2 regions of the Pseudomonas trivialis genome follow, and region 2 is predicted to be linked to the other one. Evidence: riboswitches for the same ligand, from Rfam matches in the RefSeq annotation. Region 2 holds a riboswitch; the other holds the start of a gene.
What was found. A riboswitch is a leader RNA that binds a small molecule or an ion and turns the genes downstream of it on or off. The one in region 2 is predicted to bind cobalamin.

Region 1 (11,522 bases), 1.7 Mb from region 2:
TCGAGGCGCGTCCGATCAGCGGCGCCAGGATCAAGGCCGCACCGTTGTGCTGCTCGATCAGGGCGACCAACGCCGCGAACTTGAGCAGCAACACCAGGCCCAGGGTTACCACGGCAATCGGCCCGCTGCGCGGGTCTTTCATAATGCTGAGCGTACGCTCGCGGTCGCCGAAGCCACCGAGCCAGGCATCCGCACTGTCTGCCAGGCCGTCCAGGTGCAGGCCGCCACTGAGCAATACCCACGCAGTCAACAGCAGCGCGGCGTGCAGCAACAGCGGTGCGCCCATCAACAGACTGTTCAAGCCCCACAGCAGCAACCCGAACAGCAAACCCACCAGTGGATAAAACAGCAACGACCGCCCCAGCTCCTGGGGTTGCGGCATGCCCGGCAAGCGAATCGGCAGGCTGCTCAGAAATTGCAGGGCGATCCAGAACGGCAACATGATCAGATGTCTTCCTTCAATACACCGTCTGCGCCGACCCGCAGGCTGAACAGCCCGCCGTGGCCGACTTCGACGTTCAGCAACTGCTCGCGGGGCAGGCCGCGCGCGCGGGCCAGCAGTAAACGCATCACCCCGCCGTGGCTAATCAACAGCACACGCTCACCGGCATAGGCCTGGTGCAGGCGTGAGATGGCGCCAAGTACGCGGTCGGAAAAATCGCTGACCGGCTCTCCCTCGGGTGGGGTGAAGTTATACGGATCGGCCCAGAACAGGCCCAGGCCTTCGGCATCGGTTTGCATCAGTGCCGCCGCGCTCTGCCCCTCCCAGGCACCGAAGTGCAGCTCCTGCAGGTCTTTTTCCAGGCTCACCGGCAGGTCGAGGCGTGCACCCAACTCCTCGGCAAAACGCGCACACCGTTGCAGCGGCGAACTGATTACGCGGTCCCAGGGCCCCTGCTCGACCACGGCGGCGCGCATCTGCGCCCAGCCGTTGGCGGTGAGCGCGTCATCCAGACTGCCGCGCAGGCCGCCGCCCAATTCGGTTTCACCGTGACGCAGCAAGTCCAGGTGCAAGGTCATGCAGGACGGTCCGCCACGGCCGCTTCGGCGAAGGTCGCCATCTGCCCGTGCAGCGCGCAGGCCAGGCGCAACAGCGGCACCGCCGTTGCCGCGCCACTGCCTTCGCCCAGGCGCAGGCCAAGGTCCAGCAATGGCTGGGCGTCGAGGCTTTGCAGCACGTGGCGATGCCCTGGCTCGGCGCCACGATGGCCAAACAGCAGCCAGTCGCGGCACGCCGGGGTCAGATGCGTGGCAACCAGCGCCGCGACGGTGCAGATAAACCCGTCCACCAGCACCGCGACGCCCTCCTGGGCACAGGCCAGATATGCGCCGACCAGCGCCGCGATCTCAAACCCGCCAAGGTTGAACAGCGTCTGCAGCGCATCACCGCGTTGCCCGGCGTGCAGCGCCAGCGCGCGCTCGATAACGGCCACTTTGTGGCTGACACCCTGGGCATTGAGCCCCGTGCCCGGGCCGGTCAGGTCTGTCACCGGGCAATCGAGCAAGGCACACGCCAACGCACTGGCGGCGGTGGTGTTGCCGATGCCCATCTCGCCGCCGATAAACAATTGCGCGCCGCTCTCCAAGGCGCGCAGCACGCTGTCGCGGCCAGCTTGCAACGCTTGCCTGCCCTGGACGGCAGTCATCGCCGGGCCACTAACGAAATTCGCCGTGCCTGCGCCGAGATTCAAATGACGCACGCCGGGCAGTTTCAACGCGGGCGTGACGGTGCCGAGGTCGACCACTTCCAGCTGTGCATGCAACTGGCGCGCCAACACACTGATGGCCGCGCCGCCGCTGACAAAGTTATGCAGCATCTGCCCGGTCACTTCCTGGGGAAAAGCCGATACACCTTCGGCGACCACGCCATGATCCCCGGCGAAGATCGCGATCCACAGCCGATCGACCGACGGTTTGACCCGTCCCTGCAACCCCGCCAATTGCACCGCCAGCGCTTCCAGCTGGCCAAGGGAACCGGCCGGCTTGGTCAATTGCTGCTGGCGTGCCAGGGCTTGTTCGTACGCCGAGGCGTCAATCGCCTTACATGGGTTGAGCCACCAGGTGTCACTCATAACGCAGTACCTTTCAAAGTCAGGGGCAGGCCGGCGACGGTCAGGACAACACGCTGACAACGCTCGGCCAGGGCTTGATGCAGCCAACCGGCTTCATCCACATAGCGGCGAGTCAATTCGCCCAGCGGCACGACACCCAGACCGGTCTCGTTGCTGACAAAAATGATCTGCCCCGGCAGCGAGGCCAGGGTGTCCAGCAGTTGTTCGCGCTCGAACGCCAGGCGCCCTGCGTCCTCGAGCATCAACAGGTTGGTCAGCCATAGGGTCAGGCAGTCCACCAGCAGGCAGCGATCCACTGCCGCGTTATCGCGCAGGACACGCGCCAGCTCAATGGGCTCTTCGATCAAACCCCAATGCTTGGGTCGACGCTGGCGATGCAAGGCAACCCGCTCATTCATTTCACCGTCCAGCGGCTGGCTGGTGGCGATGTAAATGACCGGCAAGCCACTGTCGCTGGCAAGCTTTTCGGCAAGACGGCTTTTGCCGGAGCGGGCGCCACCGAGAATCAGTTCAAGCATGGATGGCACCTTCGGTTGGCTGAAATTGTCTGGCTGTCAGGCCGCCATCGCGGGCAAGCCCGCGCCCACAGAAAAGCACATCAGCTTTTGAGCTGGCTTTTGATTTTGCTTTTGATCTCAGGCGCCCCGTAAAACCACGCTGGCCGAACGCAGGTTTGAATCCGTGGGCAACCCGGCAGGACGCCGGGTTAGCCGCGCTGGGCCATGGATGGCCCATCGTGGCGGCCCCCGGATTCAAGCCTGTGTTCGGGCACACCGAGCCTAAGCGAGGTGCCGAGTGGTGGGGCGAGAGCCTTTTGGTTACTTTTGGGCTCTTCCAAAAGTGACCCGCTGTAAGAGCGGAACCATAAGCAGCCGTTACCGCAGCAACGGATATGTACACTGAAAAACCGCCATCGGGAGCAAGCCCCCTCCCACATTTGGAACGCGGCGCTTCAGTTGAATAGTGACCGGCTGTCAGGCCGCCATCGCGGTCAAGCCGGCAGCCACAGAAAAGCACATCAGCTTTTGAGCTGGCTTTTGATTTTGCTTTTGATCTCAGGCGCCCCGTAAAACCACGCTGGCCGAACGCAGGTTTGAATCCGTGGGCAACCCGGCAGGACGCCGGGTTAGCCGCGCTGGGCCATGGATGGCCCATCGTGGCGGCCCACGGATTCAAGCCTGTGTTCGGGCACACCGAGCCTAAGCGAGGTGCCGAGTGGTGGGGCGAGAGCCTTTTGGTTACTTTTGGGCTCTTCCAAAAGTGACCCGCTGTAAGAGCGGAACCATAAGCAGCCGTTACCGCAGCAACGGATATGTACACTGAAAAACCGCCATCGGGAGCAAGCCTCCTCCCACATTTGGAACGCGGCGCTTCAGTTGAATAGTGACCGACTGTCAGGCCGCCATCGCGGTCAAGCCCGCTGCCACAGAGAGGCCGTATGTACACCGTCAGATTCCACACAGTTTGCGTAACAACTCGGTGTCCAGATGGTTCTCGACCAAATCCGCCAACCGCTCGATATCGCGCTCACGTAACGCGTGGTAATCCACCTCCTGCACATCCAGCAACCCGGCCCAACGCAGCAAGGCGCTGCACGCGGCGGGAGTTTCGAACAATCCGTGCAAGTAGGTGCCAAGAATTTGCCCGTCAGCACTGAGCGCGCCATCACTGCGCCCATCATCCAGCAGCACCGCAGCACGCGACAGCCCGTCGCCCGACGTCACCCCCGCATGAATCTCATAGCCACTGACCTCAGCGTCCTCCAACAACAGGCGCCCACGCACATTGCGCAACTGCTTTTCTTCTTCAAGCGTGGTGGTGAACCCCAACAACCCCAGCCCATCACTGGACCCCGCCGCCCCTTCCAGCCCAAGCGGGTCATGCACCTGCTCGCCCAGCATCTGCAAACCACCGCAAATCCCCAGCACCTTGCCGCCATAGCGCAAGTGCCGCGCCACGGCGCTGTCCCAGCCATTGGCGCGCAGGTACGCCAAATCATTGCGCACACTTTTCGAGCCCGGCAGGATGATCAGGTCGGCGGCCGGGATCGGCTGGCCCGGCCCCACGAACTGCAGATCCACCTGGGGATGCAGGCGCAACGGGTCGAAATCCGTATGGTTGCTGATGCGCGGCAACACCGGCACCACCACTTTGAGCACCTGCGCAGCCTTGTCGATCTGGCGCCGGTCGATGCCGTCCTCGGCTTCCAGGTGCAGGTCCATCACATAGGGCAACACGCCCACCACCGGCTTGCCGGTGCGCGTCTGCAGCCAATCCAGCCCCGGTTGCAGCAGCGCGATGTCGCCGCGAAAGCGGTTGATGATGAAGCCCCTGACCCGCGCCTGTTCGCTGGGCGAGAGCAATTCCAGGGTGCCCACCAGGTGGGCGAACACGCCGCCACGGTTGATATCGGCGATCAGCAGCACCGGGCAATCCACCGCCTCGGCAAAGCCCATGTTGGCGATGTCGTTGGCGCGCAGGTTGATCTCTGCCGGCGAACCAGCGCCTTCCACCATCACCACCGGGTAGGCTGCGCTCAGGCGCGCGTGGGAGGCCAGCACCGCCTGCATCGCGATGGCTTTGTAATCGTGATAGGCCACCGCGTTCATGCTGGTGACGGCGCGGCCATGGATGATGACCTGGGAGCCGGTATCGCTGTTGGGTTTGAGCAACACCGGGTTCATGTCGGTGTGGGGCGCCAGGCGCGCGGCCTGGGCCTGCACGGCCTGGGCACGGCCGATCTCGCCGCCTTCGGCGGTCACGGCGCTGTTGAGAGCCATGTTCTGCGGCTTGAACGGCGCCACCGCCACACCCTGGCGCACCAGCCAGCGGCACAGCGCGGTCACCAGGGTACTTTTGCCGGCATCGGAGGTGGTGCCCTGCACCATCAGCGTACTCATGCAGTCTCCCGGTAAGCGGCCAGTGCCGTATCGAGGCGCAGCCAGTCGACCTCGGTGTCTGGCAGGCCGAAGCGCAGGCTGCTGTTGTGGGCAAACAGGCGCAGCAGGATGCCGCGCTGGGCCATGAATTCGTGCAGCCGTTCGGCGTGCGTGGTGATCAACCATTGGAACAGAGCGCAGCCGCCCTGAGGTTGAAAGCCGTGGCGCTCGAGCAGGGCAAACAAACGCTGAGCGGCTTCGACACACCGCGCACGCTGGCGCGTATGCCCGTCGCTGTCACGCAGACATGCCTGACCCAGCACGCGCGTCGGCCCGCTGACGGCCCAGGGACCGACCTGCTCGGCGAGCAACTTGAGCAACCGGCGCTCGGCCAGGACAAAGCCCAGCCGCACACCGGCCAGGCCGAAGAACTTGCCGAATGAACGCAGCACGATCAACCCGACCTGATGGGCATGGCCCGCCAGGCTCAGGTGCGGGGTGACGTCCATGAACGCTTCGTCCACCACCAGCCAGCCACCGCGCTGCGCCAGGCGGGCGTGCCAATCGAGCAGGCGTTGCGGGCTCAGGCTCAACCCGGTGGGGTTGTTCGGGTTGACCACCACCAGCACATCGAGGCTGTCGATAAAGAAGTCGACTTCCTGCTCCTGCACTTCGCGCACCACATACCCGGCACGACGCCAGGCCTCGGCGTGTTCGGCATAACACGGCGACAAGACGCCGACCTTGCCGGAGCGACGCAGGCGCGGCAGTAGCTGGATGGCCATCTGGGAACCGGCCACCGGCAACACATGCGCCGCGCCGTAATACTCGCTGGCGGCCAACTCCAGGCCATCGTCGGTTTCCGGCAGGCGCGCCCAGGCCCGCAGCGGGATCTCGGGGATCGGCCATGGCCACGGCGCCAGGCCGCTGGACAGGTCGAGCCACTGATCTTCGGCAATACCGTATTGAATGGCCGCCTTGCGCAGCCGTCCGCCGTGCTCAAGCATAAAATTGCGCCCCCGCGCACAGGATCAGCAGCCACAACCATACGCCGCGCTGCACCAGTTGCCAGCCCCGCTCGATGGCATCGGCATCCGCCGGCGGGCCTTCGCCCAGCGGTGGACGCTGGTGCAGCTCGCCGTGATAAATCGCCGCACCGCCAAGCGCCACGCCCAGCGCGCCCGCGCCGGCCGCCATCACCGGCCCGGCGTTGGGGCTGTCCCAGGTCGGGCCCTGGGTGCGCCAGCACTTGAGCGCCAGGCGGGTCTTGCCCAGCACGGCGTAGGTCAAGGCCACCAGCCGTGCGGGAATATAGTTGAGCACATCGTCAATCCTGGCCGCCGCCCAGCCGAAGCGCTCGAAACGTTCAGTGCGGTAGCCCCACATCGCGTCCAGCGTATTGCTCAGACGATAGAGCACCACGCCCGGCACGCCGGCAACCACAAACCAGAACAGTGCGGCAAATACCGCGTCGCTGCCGTTTTCCAGCACCGATTCGGTGGCGGCGCGGGCGACGTCGGTGGCGTCCAGTTCGGCGGTCTCGCGGCTGACGAGGTAGCTCACCCGTGCGCGCGCCTCAACCAGATCATCACTGCGCAGGGCCTGGGCCACGGGCATCACATGTTCGCCCAGGCTGCGCATGCCCAGGGCGCAGTACAACGCGAGGACCTCCAGCGCCCAGCCAATGTAGGGCGCCCATGACAACGCGGTGGCCAGCAGGGTCAACGGCACCACCGTGATCACCCAGGCGGTCACGCCATGGCTGCGCCAGCCGCGTCCACCGCTGTTGAAGCGTTGCTCGATACGCCCGGCGAAATTGCCAAACGCCACCAGCGGATGCCAGCGCCGGGGCTCACCCAGCAGCGCGTCCAGCGCCACCGCAGCGACGCACAGCAAGGCCACACTCATTGACTCACTCCCCACGCATTTTCATACAGCATGTCACTCAAGGGTTGCGGCTCGCGCCAGCCTTCAAGCTGCAGCATCGGCGCCGGATAAAACTCGGCGACCGGGCCCAGGCACAACACGGCCAGGGGTTTGGCGCCTGGCGGCAAGCCCAGCAGGTCGGCCAGGGCCTGGGGCTCGAACAGCGACACCCAGCCCATGCCCAGCCCTTCCACCCGTGCTGCCAGCCACAGGTTCTGGATCGCGCAGGACAGCGAGGCCATGTCCATTTCCGGCAAGGTGCGACGGCCGAAGATATGCCGCTCACGGTCATCCATCAGCGCCGCCACCAGCACTTCAGCACAGTCATGGATGCCTTCGACCTTGAGCTTCATGAACTGGTCGGAGCACTCCCCCAGGGCCTGGGCGGTGCGCACGCGCTCCTCTTCCACCAGTTGCTGAATCCGCCCGCGCAACGAGCGGTCGCTGATACGGATAAACCGCCACGGCTGCATCAGGCCGACACTGGGGGCCTGGTGTGCGGCCTGGAGCAGGCGCTGCAGTAATTCGGGTGTGACCGTGCCACCGCTGAAGTGACGCATGTCACGGCGTTCGGCGATGGCGCGGTAGACGGCGTCGCGCTCGGCCTGGGGGAATGCGTGGTCGGTCATGGCCCTGTCGCGGGCAAGCCCGCTCCCACCGTTTGATCTGTGAACGCTGTCTTGAGGTCCGGCGCAAAAAGCGCGGCCACCGCCGCCGGATTCGACGGAAAGTAAAAGTGCACATAGGAAGCGGTCATGCGTCCCTGCCGATACACCGCCTCGGCGCCGCGCCCGCCATTGGGGCTCAGGCCACGGGCGATCGGCTGCCACTCGGTGCTGGTCAAGGAGTGGTGATAGGTATGCCCGCGCAACGTGCCCTCCGGCAGCTCGACACTCTGCAGCGCCAGCGCTGCCAGTTTTTTCTGCATCACCGCATCGCCCTGCAACAGGCCCACCAGTTCGGCGCGGGTGCCGTCGACGTCGGTGAGCGAGTCGAGCAGGTACAACATGCCCCCACACTCGGCGAGCAAGGGTTTGTTCGCCGCGTGATGGGCGCGAATGGACGCGAGCATCGAGGTATTGTGCGACAGCGCCTGGTGGTGCAGCTCCGGGTAACCACCGGGCAGGTAGAGGCTGTCGGCCTCAGGCAGCTGGCTATCGTGGAGCGGAGAAAAGAACGTCAGCTCGGCGCCCATCGCCCGCAACAGGTCCAGGCTGGCGCCATAGGTGAAGGCAAACGCTTCGTCCCGAGCAATGGCAATGCGCACGCCGGCGAGCAGCGGCTCGGCCTCGATCATTTCAGGCACGGCAAAGGTCACCGGCGGCGGCACCGCCACTTCGCAACTGCTGCCCAAGGCCTGGGCGGCGGCGTCCAGGCGCGCGTCGAGGTCATTGAGTTCACTGGCCTGCACCAGGCCCAGGTGGCGGCTGGGCAGTTCGATACCGGTCTCGCGGGACAGCGCGCCGTACCAGCGCAGGCCTTCGGTGAGGCTGCCTTCGAGCAGTTGCGCATGGCGCAGGGTACCGACCCGGTTGGCCAGTACGCCAGCGAACGGTAGATCCGGCTGGTAGCGCGCCAGGCCCAGAGCCAGTGCGCCGAAAGTCTGCGCCATGGCGGTGCCGTCGATCACGCCGAGCACCGGCACGCCGAAATGTCGCGCCAGGTCGGCGCTGGAGGGCGTGCCGTCGAACAGGCCCATGACGCCTTCAATCAGAATAAGGTCGGCCTCGCCCGCCGCTTCCCACAACAGGCGACGACTTTCCTGCTCGCCCACCATCCACATGTCCAACTGATACACCGGCGCACCACTGGCGCGCTCGTGGATCATCGGGTCGAGGAAGTCCGGGCCGCACTTGAACACGCGCACCTTGCGCCCAAGGTTGCGGTGCAAGCGTGCCAGGGCGGCAGTCACAGTGGTTTTGCCCTGGCCGGACGCCGGTGCGGCGATCAGAACGGCCGGGCAATGACGGGGCTGATTCAAAGTTCGACGCCCTTCTGAGCCTTGATACCGGCCTGGAATGCGTGCTTGAGCATGCCCATTTCGGTGACGGTATCGCCCATTTCAATCAGCTCGGGCTTGGCGCCACGGCCGGTGACCACCACGTGTTGCATCGGCGGGCGGGCCTGCAGGTCGCTGAGGACCTGATCGAGGTTGAGGTAGCCGTGCTTGAGGGCGATGTTCAGTTCGTCCAGCACCACCAGGCCGATGGAGGGGTCTTGCAGCATCGCCCGGGACACCGCCCAGGCGGCCTCGGCGGCGGCGATGTCGCGCTGGCGGTCCTGGGTTTCCCAGGTGAAGCCTTCGCCCATCACGTGAAAGCGCACCTGCTCGGGGAAACGGCGGAAGAACATCTCTTCGCCGGTGCTGAAACGCCCCTTGATGAACTGCACCACGCCGCACTGCATGCCATGGCCCATGGCGCGGGCCAGCATGCCGAAGGCCGAGCTGCTCTTGCCTTTGCCGTTGCCGGTGAGCACCAGCAGCAAGCCGCACTCATTCGGCGAATTGGCGATGCGCTCGTCGATCACGGCTTTTTTGCGCAGCATGCGCGCCAGATGGCGCTCGTCGCGTTCGGGGGAATCGGTCATGGCAGCTCTCCGTTGGGGCTGGACAAAAACGGCGGGCAGGAAACAAGCGCATACAGACAGCCAAGCATCGCCCACCGTGATGCTGTTGAATGTTCAAGGCCGGTCTCCGGACTCATGAGCGGCGCCTGCACGTATCAAGCGCAGGCAGGCCGGCGGCGCGCCTTCCCATATCGCGCACGATACAGTGGCAAACAGCACCGTTTTGACTCATTTACCGTTGCGGGGGCAGCGCCGGGATCGCGGCAGCACTGTGTACAAGTGCGCTCACTCACCGGCTTCCCTGTTTCACTCTGTCGACGCACGCGCCACGGAGCACCTGGAACAAGCGGCGAAGGTTAGTGGGTTGGGGGTGGAGCGTCAATTAAAGCTGGCCTGGCACTTGAACCATCCCGCGCAGGCAATCCTCTACCCTTACAGGCATTCAGGAGAAAATCATGCATAAAACAAGACTCGCCCTACTCATCATGCTCGCCGGCACCCTCGCCGCCTGCGGTGAAAGCTCGACGTTGCAGGTCTCGGATGGCACCGGGCCGTCGCCCAAATTGCCGCAGCCGAACAAGACGCTGATCCCCACCGTGAACATCGCACCGGCCATCGGCTGGCCTGAAGGCGCCAAGCCGACGGCCGCCGCCGGCACTCAGGTGGCCGCGTTCGCCGAAGGCCTGGACCACCCGCGCTGGCTGTATGTGTTGCCCAATGGCGACGTGCTGGTGGCCGAAACCAACGCGCCGCCCATGCCGGATGATGCCAAGGGTATTCGCGGCTGGGTGATGGAAAAAGTCATGGGCCGCGCCGGCGCTGGCGTGCCGAGCCCGAACCGCATCACTCTGCTGCGCGATGCCGACCATGACGGTGTGGCCGAGACACGCACAGTGTTCCTGGAAAATCTCAACTCGCCATTCGGCATGACCCTGGTGGGCAACGACCTCTACGTGACCGACTCGGACAAACTGCTGCGCTTTGCCTATCAGCCGGGCGAAACCGCGATCAAAACCCAGGGCACAACGGTCGTCGATTTGCCGGGCGGCCCGCTGAACCACCACTGGACAAAAAACGTGGTGGCGAGCAAGGACGGCAGCAAGCTGTACGTGAGTGTCGGCTCCAACAGTAACGTCGGCGAAAACGGCCTGGAAGCCGAACAAGGCCGCGCAGCGATCTGGGAAGTTGACCGCGCCACCGGCCAGCACCGGATTTTCGCCTCAGGCTTGCGCAACCCCAACGGCATGGCCTGGGAACCGCAAAGCGGCAAACTGTGGACGGCAGTCAACGAGCGCGACGAAATCGGCAGCGACCTGGTGCCGGACTACATCACTTCGGTCAAGGATGGCGGCTTTTATGGCTGGCCGTTCAGTTACTACGGTCAGCATGTGGATGTGCGCGTGACGCCGCAGCACCCGGAGCTTGTCGCCAAGGCCATTGCGCCGGACTACGCCGTGGGCCCGCATACCGCTTCACTGGGCCTGACCTTTGCCGAAGGCAGTAAACTCCCGGCGCCATTCAGCAACGGCGCGTTCATCGGCCAGCACGGCTCGTGGAACCGCAAGCCGCACAGTGGCTACAAGGTGATCTTCGTGCCGTTCGAAGGCGGGCAACCCAAGGGGCAGCCGGTGGACGTGCTGACCGGCTTCCTCGACAAGGACGAGAAAGCCATGGGCCGGCCGGTGGGCGTGGTGATCGATCAGCAGGGGGATCTGCTGGTGGCTGATGATGTGGGGAATAAGGTGTGGCGAGTTTCAGCAGCTAAATAAACGCCACAAAAAAGGTGAGAGGGGGTTTGCTCCCGATAGCAGTGGGTCAGTCAATAAGTTCCTGGACTGAAGCACCGTCATCGGGAGCAAGCCCCCTCCCACATGTGGATCCTGGTTTCAGCGTTAAGGATTGCGCGCCAGATGCTCGGCCGGCAATACGCGCTTGGCGCTCAGGTACGCATTCTGCCAATACGCCTTGGACAGGGTATCCAGCTTCACTGTGCCGCCGGTTTGTGGCGCGTGCACGAAACGACCTTCACCCACGTAGATGCCCGCATGGCTGACGCGGGAACCGCCGCCGGTGGCGA
Region 2 (11,522 bases):
GGAACCGCCAGCGGGCCTTTGAGCAGGCCACGCAGCTGTTCAAGCGCAACCCGCAGACGGCATTGGTGTGGGCTGCCAACGATGAGATGGCGCTGGGCGCGATGCAGGCGGTGCAAGCGGGCGGGCGAACGCCGGGCAAGGATGTGCTCTTCAGTGCCGTTAACAGCTCGCCGGAAATTCTGCAGGCGCGGCTGGACGGACGGCTGACCACCCTGGTGGCCGGGCATTTCACGCTGGGAGGCTGGGCCATGGTGTTGATCAATGATCACGCCAAGGGCGTGGACCTCGACGCCCACGGCGGCCGCGATCGCCAGGCAGCCCTGTTCCAATTGATCGATGCCAACCAGGCCCGGCGTTTACTGGGGCCGCCGACGGCCGTGGACTTTCGCGCGTTGTCGGCGGTGGGCAAGCCCGCGTCCTACCGTTACCCGTTCAGCCTGCAACTGCTGCTGCGTTAAACGCCGGTTGCTAGCAGCACGACCGCCCCGACAAGCCTAGTTGTCATAACCCAGGTTCGGCGCCAGCCAGCGCTCGGTCACGGCCAGGTCCTGGCCCTTGCGCGCGGTGTAGCTGTTTACCTGATCCTTGTCGACCTTGCCGACGGCAAAGTACTGGGCCTGCGGGTGGGCAAAGTACCAGCCGCTGACCGCTGCCGCCGGGAACATCGCGTAGTGCTCGGTGAGGAACACGCCGCTGCGACCGGCATGCATTTCGCGGGCTTCGGGGTCCAGCAACTGGAACAACTGGGCTTTCTCGGTGTGGTCCGGGCACGCCGGGTAGCCTGGGGCAGGGCGGATGCCGCTGTACTGCTCCTTGATCAACGCTTCGTTGTCCAGCGCTTCGTCCCTGGCATAACCCCAATGCTCTTTACGCACCTGCTGGTGCAGCCACTCGGCGCAGGCTTCGGCCAGACGGTCGGCCAGGGCCTTGACCATGATCGAGTTGTAGTCGTCGCCCGCGTCCTGATACGCCTTGGCCACTTCCTCGGCGCCGATGCCGGCGGTGGTGATGAAGCCGCCGATATAGTCGGTTACACCGCTGGCCTTGGGCGCCACAAAGTCGGCCAGAGAGAAGTTCGGCTTGCCGTCGGTCTTGATGATTTGCTGGCGCAGGTGGTGCAGCCGCGCAATCGGCTGGCCGTCGTCGCCGTAGACTTCCAGGTCGTCGTCCTGCACCTGGTTGGCCGGCCAGAAACCGAACACCGCGCGGGCACTGATGAGTTTTTCGTCGATAAGCTTCCTGAGCATTTCCCGGGCATCGGCATACAGCGCGGTCGCGGCTTCGCCCACCACTTCATCGGTGAGGATACGCGGGAATTTGCCGGCCAGATCCCAGGAAATAAAGAACGGCGTCCAGTCGATATAGTCGGCCAGCACGTTGAGGTCGATGTTGTCCAGCACCCTGGCGCCAGTAAAGGTCGGCACCACCGGGGTGTAGCTGCTCCAGTCGAACTGCGGCTTCTTGGCGATGGCGGCCGGATAGCTCAGGCGCTCGGTGCGCGCACTGCGGTTGGCGGTGCGCTCGCGTACGTCGATGTATTCCAGGCGGGTTTTTTCGACAAAACCAGCCTTCAGTTCCTTGGACAGCAACTGCGTGGCCACACCCACGGCGCGCGAGGCGTCGGTGACGTAGATCACCGCGTCGTTGCTGTACTTGGGCTCGATTTTCACCGCCGTGTGCGCCTTGGAGGTGGTCGCGCCGCCGATCATCAAGGGCAGGTGGAAGTCCTGGCGCTGCATCTCACGGGCCACGTGCACCATTTCATCCAGGGACGGCGTGATCAGGCCGGAGAGGCCGATGATGTCGCACTTCTGTTCCTTGGCCACCTGCAGGATTTTTTCCGCAGGCACCATCACACCCAGGTCCACGATGTCATAGCCATTGCAACCGAGCACCACGCCGACAATGTTCTTGCCGATGTCATGCACGTCACCCTTGACCGTGGCCATCAGGATCTTGCCCTTGGCTTCCGGCTTGTCGCCTTTTTCCAGCTCGATGAACGGAATCAAATGCGCCACGGCCTGTTTCATCACGCGGGCGGACTTCACCACCTGGGGCAGGAACATCTTGCCGGCGCCGAACAGGTCACCGACGATGTTCATGCCGGACATCAGCGGGCCTTCGATCACTTCGATCGGGCGCGCGAACGACTGGCGCGATTCTTCGGTGTCTTCAACGATGTGGGTGGTGATGCCTTTGACCAGCGCGTGCTCCAGGCGCTTGTTCACCGGCCAGCCGCGCCATTCCTCGGTCTCGGCTTCCTTGACGCTGCCGTCGCCCTTGTACTTGTCGGCGATGGCGAGCAGGGCGTCGGTGCCTTCCGGGGTGCGGTTGAGCACCACGTCTTCCACGGCATCGCGCAACTCGGCGGGAATCTGGTCGTAAATCTCCAGTTGACCGGCGTTGACGATACCCATGGTCAGGCCGTTGCGGATCGCATACAGCAGGAACACCGAGTGGATCGCCTCGCGCACCGGGTTGTTGCCACGGAACGAGAACGACACGTTGGACACGCCGCCGGAGGTCAGCGCATACGGCAGCTCGTCGCGGATGTACGCACAGGCGTTGATGAAATCGACGGCATAGTTGTTGTGCTCTTCGATACCGGTGGCGACCGCGAAGATGTTCGGGTCGAAGATGATGTCTTCCGGCGGGAAGCCGACTTCATTCACCAGAATGTCGTAGGAGCGTTTGCAGATTTCCTTCTTGCGCGCTTCGGTGTCGGCCTGGCCGGCTTCGTCGAAGGCCATCACCACCACGGCGGCGCCATAGCGCTTGCACAGTTTGGCGTGATGAATGAACTGCTCCACGCCTTCCTTCATGCTGATGGAGTTGACGATGCCCTTGCCCTGGATGCACTTGAGGCCGGCTTCGATCACTTCCCACTTGGAGGAGTCGATCATGATCGGCACGCGGGAGATGTCCGGCTCGCCGGCAATCAGATTGAGGAAGGTCACCATGGCCTTCTTCGAATCGAGCATGCCCTCGTCCATGTTGATGTCGATCACCTGCGCGCCGGCTTCCACCTGCTGCAGGGCAACTTCCAGGGCTTCGGTGTAGTTGTCTTCACGGATCAGCCGGGCAAAGCGCGCGGAACCGGTGATGTTGGTGCGCTCGCCGACGTTGACGAACAGCGAGCTGCGATCAATGGTGAACGGCTCCAGCCCCGACAGTCGGCAGGCTTTGGGAATGTCCGGGATCGCACGCGGTGCATAGCCGGCCACCGCGTTGGCGATGGCTTCAATGTGGCCAGGCGTGGTGCCGCAGCAGCCGCCGACGATATTGAGGAAGCCACTTTGGGCGAACTCTTCGATGACCTTGGCCGTTTCCGATGGCAGTTCATCGTACTCGCCGAATTCGTTGGGCAGGCCGGCATTGGGGTGCGCGGACACATGGGTGTTGGCCTTGTTCGACAGCTCTTCCAGGTAAGGGCGCAGGTCGCTGGCACCGAGGGCGCAGTTCAGGCCCACGGAAATCGGTTTGGCGTGGGCCACGGAGTTCCAGAACGCTTCGGTGGTCTGGCCCGAGAGGGTGCGGCCGGAGGCGTCGGTGATGGTGCCGGAAATCATGATCGGCAGTTCGACATCCAGTTCCTCGAACACACCCTGCACGGCGAAGATCGCAGCCTTGGCGTTGAGGGTGTCGAAGATGGTCTCGATCAGGATCAGGTCGGCGCCGCCTTCGATCAGGCCTTTGGTAGCCTCGGTGTAGTTTTCCACCAACTCATCGAAGGTTACGTTGCGATAGCCGGGGTTGTTCACGTCCGGCGACAGCGAGCAGGTGCGGCTGGTAGGGCCGAGCACGCCGGCGACGAAGCGCGGCTTGGCCGGGTTTTCCAGGGTCTTGGCGTCGGCCACCTGGCGCGCCAGGCGTGCGCCTTCCACGTTCAGTTCATAGGCCAGTTCTTCCATGCCGTAGTCGGCCATGGAGATGCGCGTGGCGTTGAAGGTATTGGTTTCCAGAATGTCGGCGCCGGCGTCCAGGTAGGCCTTTTCGATACCGCCGATCACGTCCGGGCGGGTAATCACCAGCAGGTCGTTGTTACCCTTGACGTCGCTCGGCCAGTCGGCGAAGCGCTTGCCGCGATAATCCTGCTCTTCGAGCTTGTAGCTCTGGATCATCGTGCCCATGCCGCCGTCGAGGATCAGGATACGGTCCTTGAGGGCTTGGTGAAGGGCTTGCAGGCGAGCGCTACGATCGGACATGGGACTACTCTGGGTCAGGCATTACGGAGGGCGTGAATCATAGCAAACCTGTGCCGATTTTGAGCATGTGCGGTTTTTCATGAATATCGTTCATGTTGGTGCGGCGGCTGGCCCGGTAGAATCGCTGGCACTTCATATCGCACGCATTGAATCGGGACCGGATACATGTCACTTCGTTTTATCGTCAGCGCCGCCCTGGCCTTGATCGCCGGCAGCGCTTACGCAGAAGGTCCCGCCGCAGCGATCTCCTACACCCGCGACATTCAACCGATTTTTACCGAGAAATGCGTGGCCTGCCATGCCTGCTATGACTCAGCGTGCCAGCTTAACCTGGGCAGTGCCGAGGGCGCAGCGCGGGGCGCAAGTAAAATGCCGGTGTATGACGGCGAGCGCAGCCAGGCGGCGCCGAGCACGCGTTTGTTCTACGACGCATTCGGTAAACAGGCCTGGCAGCAGAAGGGCTTTTATTCGGTGCTGGACGCTCAGGGCAGCCAGGCGGCGCTGATGGCGCGCATGCTGGAGCTGGGGCACAACGCGCCGCTGCAAGCCAACGCCAAGCTGCCCGACGAGATTGCTCTGGGCCTGAATCGCGCAAACATGTGCGCAACCCCAGCCGAGTTCAACGCCTATGCAGGTGCCCACCCCAAAGAAGGCATGCCGCTGGCGGTGACCGGCCTGACCGACCAGCAATACCAGACGCTGCAGCGTTGGCTGGCGTCCGGCGCGCCGATTGACGAGCAAGGCCTGGCGCCGAGTGCCAGGGAGGCGCTGCAGGTTCAGCAGTGGGAAAACCTGTTCAATCAGCCCGGTGCCCGCGAAAGTCTGGTGGCCCGTTGGCTGTTTGAACATCTGTATCTGGCACATATCTATTTCCAGAACGGCGAGCCGAGGCATTTCTTCCAGTGGGTGCGCTCGCGTACGCCAAGCGGGCAGCCCATCGACCTGATCGCCACGCGCCGCCCGAACGATGACCCCGGCACCCGGGTGTACTACCGCCTGTGGCCGGTGCAGGGGGTGATCGTGCATAAAACCCATATCACTTACCCGTTCAGCGCGGCGAAGATGGCGCGCATCAAGCAACTTTTCTATGCCGGTGATTGGCAAGTGACCGCACTGCCGGGCTACGGCCCCGGTCGCCGTGCCAACCCCTTCGAAACCTTCGAAGCCATCCCGGCCAGGGCGCGCTACCAGTTCATGCTCGATAACGCCGAATACTTCGTGCGCACTTTCATTCGCGGGCCGGTATGCCGTGGGCAGATCGCCACGGACGTGATCCGCGACAACTTCTGGACACTGTTCCAGGACCCCGACCATGATCTGTATATCACCGATGCGCGTTATCGCGGGCAGGCCACGCCGCTGCTGGCGATGCCGGGGCAGAACGACGATGTGGGCAGCGTGCTGGGGTTGTGGCTGAGTTACCGCGACAGGCGCAACCGCTACGAAGCGTTACGCCGGGACAGCTACGCCGACCTGCCGCCGCCGGGGTGGTCGACCCTGTGGGCTGGCAATGACAATGCCTTGCTGAGCATCTTCCGCCACTTCGACAGCGCGTCGGTGACCAAAGGCCTGATCGGTGAAGTGCCGCAGACGATGTGGCTGTTCGATTACCCGTTGCTTGAGCGCACCTATTACCAGTTGGCCGTAAATTTCGATGTGTTCGGCAACGTGGCACACCAGGCCCAGACCCGACTGTATTTCGACCTGATCCGCAATGGCGCCGAGCAGAATTTCTTGCGCCTGATGCCAGCCGATAGCCGTGAGGATTTCCTCGACGATTGGTATCAGAACAGTGGCAAGCTCAAGATGTGGCTGGATTACGAGGCCATTGATGACGACAAGCCCACCGGCCTGCACCTGGATGAAAAACACCCGAAACGAGATTTTGCCCGGCAGTTGCTCACGCGTTATGCCGCGTTGAATGCCAATCCCGACCCGATCAACCGCTGTTCGGGCGCCTATTGTTCGCGCGATGGCATTGAGCCTGCGTTGCAGGATGCGGAACAGGCGCTGAGCCGCGTTACCTCGCGCCCGGCCGCCGGGCTCAAGGTCATCGAGCAATTGCCCGAAGCGACGATGCTGCTTGTCGAAACGGCCAGCGGCAGGCACCAGGTCTACAGCCTTTTGCGCAACCGCGCCCACAGCAACGTGGCGTTTTTGCTGGGCGAGGCCTACCGCTATCAGCCAGGCCTGGACACCTTGACCGTTTATCCAGGCGTACTCAGCAGCTACCCGAACTTCATGTTCGCGCTCAAGGCTCGTGAAGTACCCGAGTTCGTGGCTGAACTGGAGCAGGTCACGGATGCCGCAGGCTTTGAAAAAATCGTCGACCACTGGGGCGTGCGCCGCAGTCATCCGCAGTTCTGGCAGTATTTTCACGATTTGTCGCAGTACCTGCGCGAAACCACGCCGGTGGAAGAAGGCGTATTGGACATGAACCGCTATGAGAATCTGTGAGCGTGCCGATTGCCTTGTCACTATCCCGACAAAAACACTCGGACTTTGTACCTGCGTAATAATTTGGCGTAAACTCCCCCCAAGCCTGTGAGGAGTTTCCATGACTGCCATAACCATTACCGACGCCGCCCACGATTACCTGGCTGACCTGCTGTCCAAGCAGAACACCCCGGGTATCGGCATCCGCGTCTTCATCACCCAGCCCGGTACCCAGTACGCCGAGACGTGCATTGCCTACTGCAAGCCTGGCGAAGAGAAACCTGAAGACACCGCGCTGGGGCTCAAAAGCTTCACCGCCTACATCGACGCCTTCAGCGAAGCCTTCCTGGACGATGCCGTGGTCGACTACGCCACCGACCGCATGGGCGGCCAGTTGACGATCAAGGCACCCAACGCCAAGGTGCCGAACGTCAACGCCGACAGCCCGGTCAATGAGCGCATCAATTACTACCTGCAAACCGAGATCAACCCGGGGCTGGCCAGCCACGGCGGCCAGGTCAGCCTGATCGACGTGGTCGATGACGGTATCGCCGTTCTCAAGTTCGGCGGCGGCTGCCAAGGTTGCGGCCAGGCGGACGTGACCCTGCGCGAAGGCATTGAGCGCACCTTGCTTGAGCGCATTCCGGAGCTCAAGGGCGTTCGCGACGTGACCGACCACACGCAGAAAGAAAACGCCTACTACTGAGTAAGGTGTTCACTGCAAACAAAAAACGGCGCCCGTGAGCGCCGTTTTTTATGCCTTGAATTCAGAAGCTTACACCTGCTATCCAATCAATCAGATCAAATAGGGGAGTGGGCTTGCTCCCTCCCACCGTTTTGCCCCGCGTTCATTCAAGGACGGTAGAGGTGAGCATGACCCGCGCGATACAGCGACGAATCACCAAAACTGTCACTGGCCAGCACCCTGCCCACCACGATCAACGCCGTACGCCGAAAGCCCTTGGCTGCGACTTTTCCGGCAATATCACTGAGCGTGCCCGCTACCCAGTCCTGATCCGGCCACGTTGCCCGGTGCACCACAGCAATCGGACAGTCGGCGCCATAGTGCGGCAGCAGTTCGGCAACGATCTTCTCCAGGTGATTGACCCCCAGATGAATCGCCATTGTGGTGCCATGGCGCGCCAGGCTGTCGAAGTCTTCGCCGTCCGGCATGCGGGTCTTGTCGGCGTAGCGGGTCAGGATCACGCTCTGGGCGATGTCCGGCAGGGTCAGTTCGGTTTCCAGCAGCGCGGCGCAGGCGGCTACCGCCGTGACGCCCGGGATGATCTGGAACGGAATGCCCAGCTTGCGCAAATGACGGATCTGTTCGCCAATCGCCCCGTACAGGCTTGGATCGCCGGAGTGCACGCGGGCCACATCCTGGCCGCTGGCGTGGGCGACCTCGATCAACGCGATGATCTGTTCCAGGTGCAGTTCGGCGCTGTTGACCACCTGATGTGCCTGATGCCCCTCCAGTACCGCCGCCGGTACCAGCGAGCCGGCGTAGATGATCACCGGGCAACTGCGGATCAACCGCTGGCCCTTGACGGTGATCAATTCCGGGTCGCCGGGGCCTGCACCGATAAAGTAGACGGTCATGGGAGTTCCTGTTGGAAATGGGACGAGCATGAAGACTGCTCATGATCAAGGAGGGTGATTATCGAGGTTTCAGCCGGCGCAGGCCAATGCAAAGGTTGCCCTGGCGTTGTTTCTGCGGCTGATCAACAGGCGGGCAGGGGCGCCCGACAGCTGTTCTGCCAGGGCGAGGGCGGCACTTTCGGCAATGCCATGGCAACCGGTGTGGGCAAAGGCGACGGCTGATTTGTGGCTCAGGCGATCCTCATAAATCGCCAATTGCGCAGCGCTGAAACACTGCAATGGCAATTGCAGCCGCTGGGCCAGAGCGATCAGCCCAGGCTCATCCTGTTTGCGATCGATGCTGGCCAGCGCGGTGACACGCTGGCGCTCGATACCCGTCTCGGCAAGGGCGCCGTCAAGCAGAGCCAGCAGGGTGTAAACATCACAACCGCGCTGACAACCCAGGCCTACCGCCAGAATCATGCCGAGTATTGACCGTCGCGGTTGCGCCGGAACAGCCAGGCGCTGATCAGGCCCAGAGCCAGCCAGAATGCGATGTTGGTCAATTGCGACGCGATCTTGAACTGCGCCTCGAGGGCCTCCGGGGCCAGCATTGCATGCACTTCGGGCTGCGGCGCACCGATCACATGGGGCACTGCAAGGATCGCCACGCCGAGAATCTTAAGCAGCCAGTTGCGGCCGAACACGATCAGCGCAATACCCGCAGCCGTGGAGGCGGCGGTACCGATCCACCAGGTCTGGCGCAGTGCAAGGTCGGCGGCGGCAGTGCCCGGCAATTCGGGCGGCAGGCCCAGGGTGGGCGCCAGCACAAACGTCGCGTACCCGGCCAGGCCCCACAACAGTCCCTGGGCCGTGCGGGTTGGGGCGCGCAGGGTGTAGAGACCGGCCAACATCAGCGCGAAACCCACTGCCACCACCAGGTTGCCGCCGGTGGTGGACAGCACACGCTGCCAGCCATCTTCCGGCTCCCAGGCTTCGGCGTCGTGGCTATGGGCAGTGCGCTCATGCGCCACCTCGGTTGCAGCTGGCGCTTTCTCGAAGGTTTCGGCCTGCAGAATCAACGGGGCGACCCAGAAGCTTTGCAGCAGAGTCAGCAGCAGGGCGGCCAGCAGGCCGGTAAAGCCGGCGGTTTGCGCAATACGCTTGATCATGTCGGCAGGCCTCAGTGGCACGGGAATGCGGCGCTGTGGCGAGTATCGTGGGCAGCGTTGTGCACCGCCTCGATATGCGAGAACCCGGCGAAATACACCAGGCATGCGCCGAGGATCGACGCGCCAATGGCGGCGGTGAGGCGTTGGCTCAGGGTGGCGGTGTGGCTGGCGGCGGGTGAGGTGCTGCTGATGATCGACATGGCGCGTCCCTATCAAGTGTCTGGGCGAAACGAGCGCATGAAAACCCCGCGAGCGGGGCACGCGGGGTTTGAACAGCGCCCGCCCACCGCGGGTTTGTTATCTGATTTTCGGGCCGGTCTCCGGGCTTGCGAGGGACGCTGGGTCAAAAAGCATCGCCTTCCCATGCCTGCTGGCACAGTGGATCTGACGCTTCACTCGCTTACCGTTGCGGGGGCAGCACCGGACTCGTCATACCCTGGTATCGCAGGCCATGACTCACCGGTTTCCCGTTTCACCCTGTGAAGGGCACCCGAAACAAGATGTACAGGAAAACACGAGTATGACCGGGGCGTCAATTGAGGCGGGCAATAACGAATATTCGTCGAGGGCGCGACGTAATGGCGTTTTTGCCAAGTAATATTTTCAATTGTTTTATGGGCCTGGCGCACTTCTTTTTTAGTGTTGGTTATTGGAAGGTGGTCGCGCTGAAGTTTATGTCGTCCATTAAGTTAATAAGGTTTTTTATGTCTGTTATATCTCGTGCCAGTTTTAATGCGCCAATTGTTAATCAACATATTATAAACCCGAGTGCTGAATCCGCTGGCCCGCAGGGCAAGGCGCATTATCATGCGGTTTCCAGCAAACCGTCCTGGGCCACCCGCCAAGCTGCAGACCAGATTGATCGAAGGCAGCGCAGATTGCAGGATCTTAATGGCGATAAGTTACTGCGCGTGGGTTATACGTTCCGCGACATTGATCCGGTGGAAACCAGGTTCAATAAAACGCAACAGGAACAGGCCCGTCTTTCAATGCAGTCCTGGTCTGATATTGCAAATATCGAGTTCGAGGAAGACGCCGTTGCGCCCGAGGCCCTGTTACGTTTCGTCAATAGCTCGGAGACAACCTTTGCCGATGCCATGTTTTCCGAAACTTCTGGGCGGGTGCGCCTGAACTCAAGCCACTGGGTCAATCGCGCGCCCTCCGTAAACGGCTATGGGCGCCAAACGCTGACCCACGAAATCGGCCACTTGCTGGGCGCTGCCCATACCGGTGACTACGACGCGTCGCGGGGCCCGAGCAACTACACAGAGCATGCCGTTTTTGCAGAGGACAGCCGGGCCTACTCGGTCATGAGCTATTTCGAAGCGAGCAATACGGATCATGATCACCAGGGCGAGTACGCCTCGGCACCGTTGATGACTGACATTGCCTGGGCCCAAAAGGCCTACGGCGCCAATTACAAGACCCGTAACACGGATACCACCTACGGCTTCAATTCCAATACCCGGCGAGACGATCTTTCACTGGTATCCCCGCGGGACGGCGCCGTTTTCTGCGTCTGGGACGGCGGCGGTAACGATACGCTGGATTTCTCCGGCTATTACCAGAATCAGGTGATCAATCTGAATGCTGAAACCTTCTCCAATGTCGGCGGGAAGAAGGGCAATGTCTCCATCGCCAGGGACGTTACCGTGGAGAACGCTATCGGCGGTTCCGGCAACGATGTGTTGACCGGCAACGCCGCCGACAACCGGCTTGAAGGCGGTGGCGGCGCCGATCGTCTGCAGGGCGGCGCAGGCCGCGATACCTTCGTGTACGACACCGCCACCGATTCGACGTTACGCAGCACCGACCTGTTGACGGACTTCGTCACCGGCCAGGATAAAATCGATATTTCCGGATTGCTGCGCAAGCATGGCCTCCACGACCTCACTTTCGTCAACCGGCTTTCCGGCCGACCAGGGGAGGCGGGGCTGGGCTACGATCCGCAAAAAAACGAGTCGTGGCTGGTGCTTGACCTGACAGGCAATGGCGAAATTGATTTCTACGTTGAAAGCCAGGGGCGCATCGCGCTCGCCGACATCGTGACGGATGTGCCCATCAAACATCGCTATGTGTAGATCGGCGTGCGGGTCCCGGGTTTCCGACATTGACCGCTTGCCATGCACTG

Region 1: it holds a riboswitch for cobalamin, as region 2 does, so the genes downstream of both, cobO (cob(I)yrinic acid a,c-diamide adenosyltransferase) here and VRB54_RS09915 (CbtB domain-containing protein) in region 2, are expected to answer to the same signal.

The regions. Positions count from the first base shown of each region.
Region 1 covers NZ_CP142151.1:3,850,740-3,862,261, forward strand. Annotated here, with positions in the region: gene VRB54_RS16765 (adenosylcobinamide-GDP ribazoletransferase) at 1-442, opposite strand, end outside; gene cobC (alpha-ribazole phosphatase family protein) at 445-1,020, opposite strand; gene cobT (nicotinate-nucleotide--dimethylbenzimidazole phosphoribosyltransferase) at 1,017-2,072, opposite strand; gene cobU (bifunctional adenosylcobinamide kinase/adenosylcobinamide-phosphate guanylyltransferase) at 2,069-2,590, opposite strand; gene VRB54_RS16785 (cobyric acid synthase) at 3,521-4,972, opposite strand; gene cobD (threonine-phosphate decarboxylase CobD) at 4,969-5,958, opposite strand; gene cbiB (adenosylcobinamide-phosphate synthase CbiB) at 5,951-6,859, opposite strand; gene bluB (5,6-dimethylbenzimidazole synthase) at 6,856-7,506, opposite strand; gene VRB54_RS16805 (cobyrinate a,c-diamide synthase) at 7,503-8,858, opposite strand; gene cobO (cob(I)yrinic acid a,c-diamide adenosyltransferase) at 8,855-9,466, opposite strand; cobalamin riboswitch at 9,547-9,801, opposite strand; gene VRB54_RS16815 (sorbosone dehydrogenase family protein) at 9,901-11,214, shown strand; gene VRB54_RS16820 (C40 family peptidase) at 11,338-11,522, opposite strand, start outside.
Region 2 covers NZ_CP142151.1:2,196,883-2,208,404, forward strand. Annotated here, with positions in the region: gene VRB54_RS09880 (ABC transporter substrate-binding protein) at 1-458, shown strand, start outside; gene metH (methionine synthase) at 495-4,205, opposite strand; gene VRB54_RS09890 (fatty acid cis/trans isomerase) at 4,371-6,662, shown strand; gene nfuA (Fe-S biogenesis protein NfuA) at 6,763-7,347, shown strand; gene cobM (precorrin-4 C(11)-methyltransferase) at 7,494-8,240, opposite strand; gene VRB54_RS09905 (cobalamin biosynthesis protein) at 8,310-8,702, opposite strand; gene VRB54_RS09910 (CbtA family protein) at 8,699-9,391, opposite strand; gene VRB54_RS09915 (CbtB domain-containing protein) at 9,403-9,591, opposite strand; cobalamin riboswitch at 9,686-9,900, opposite strand; gene VRB54_RS09920 (M10 family metallopeptidase C-terminal domain-containing protein) at 9,970-11,472, shown strand.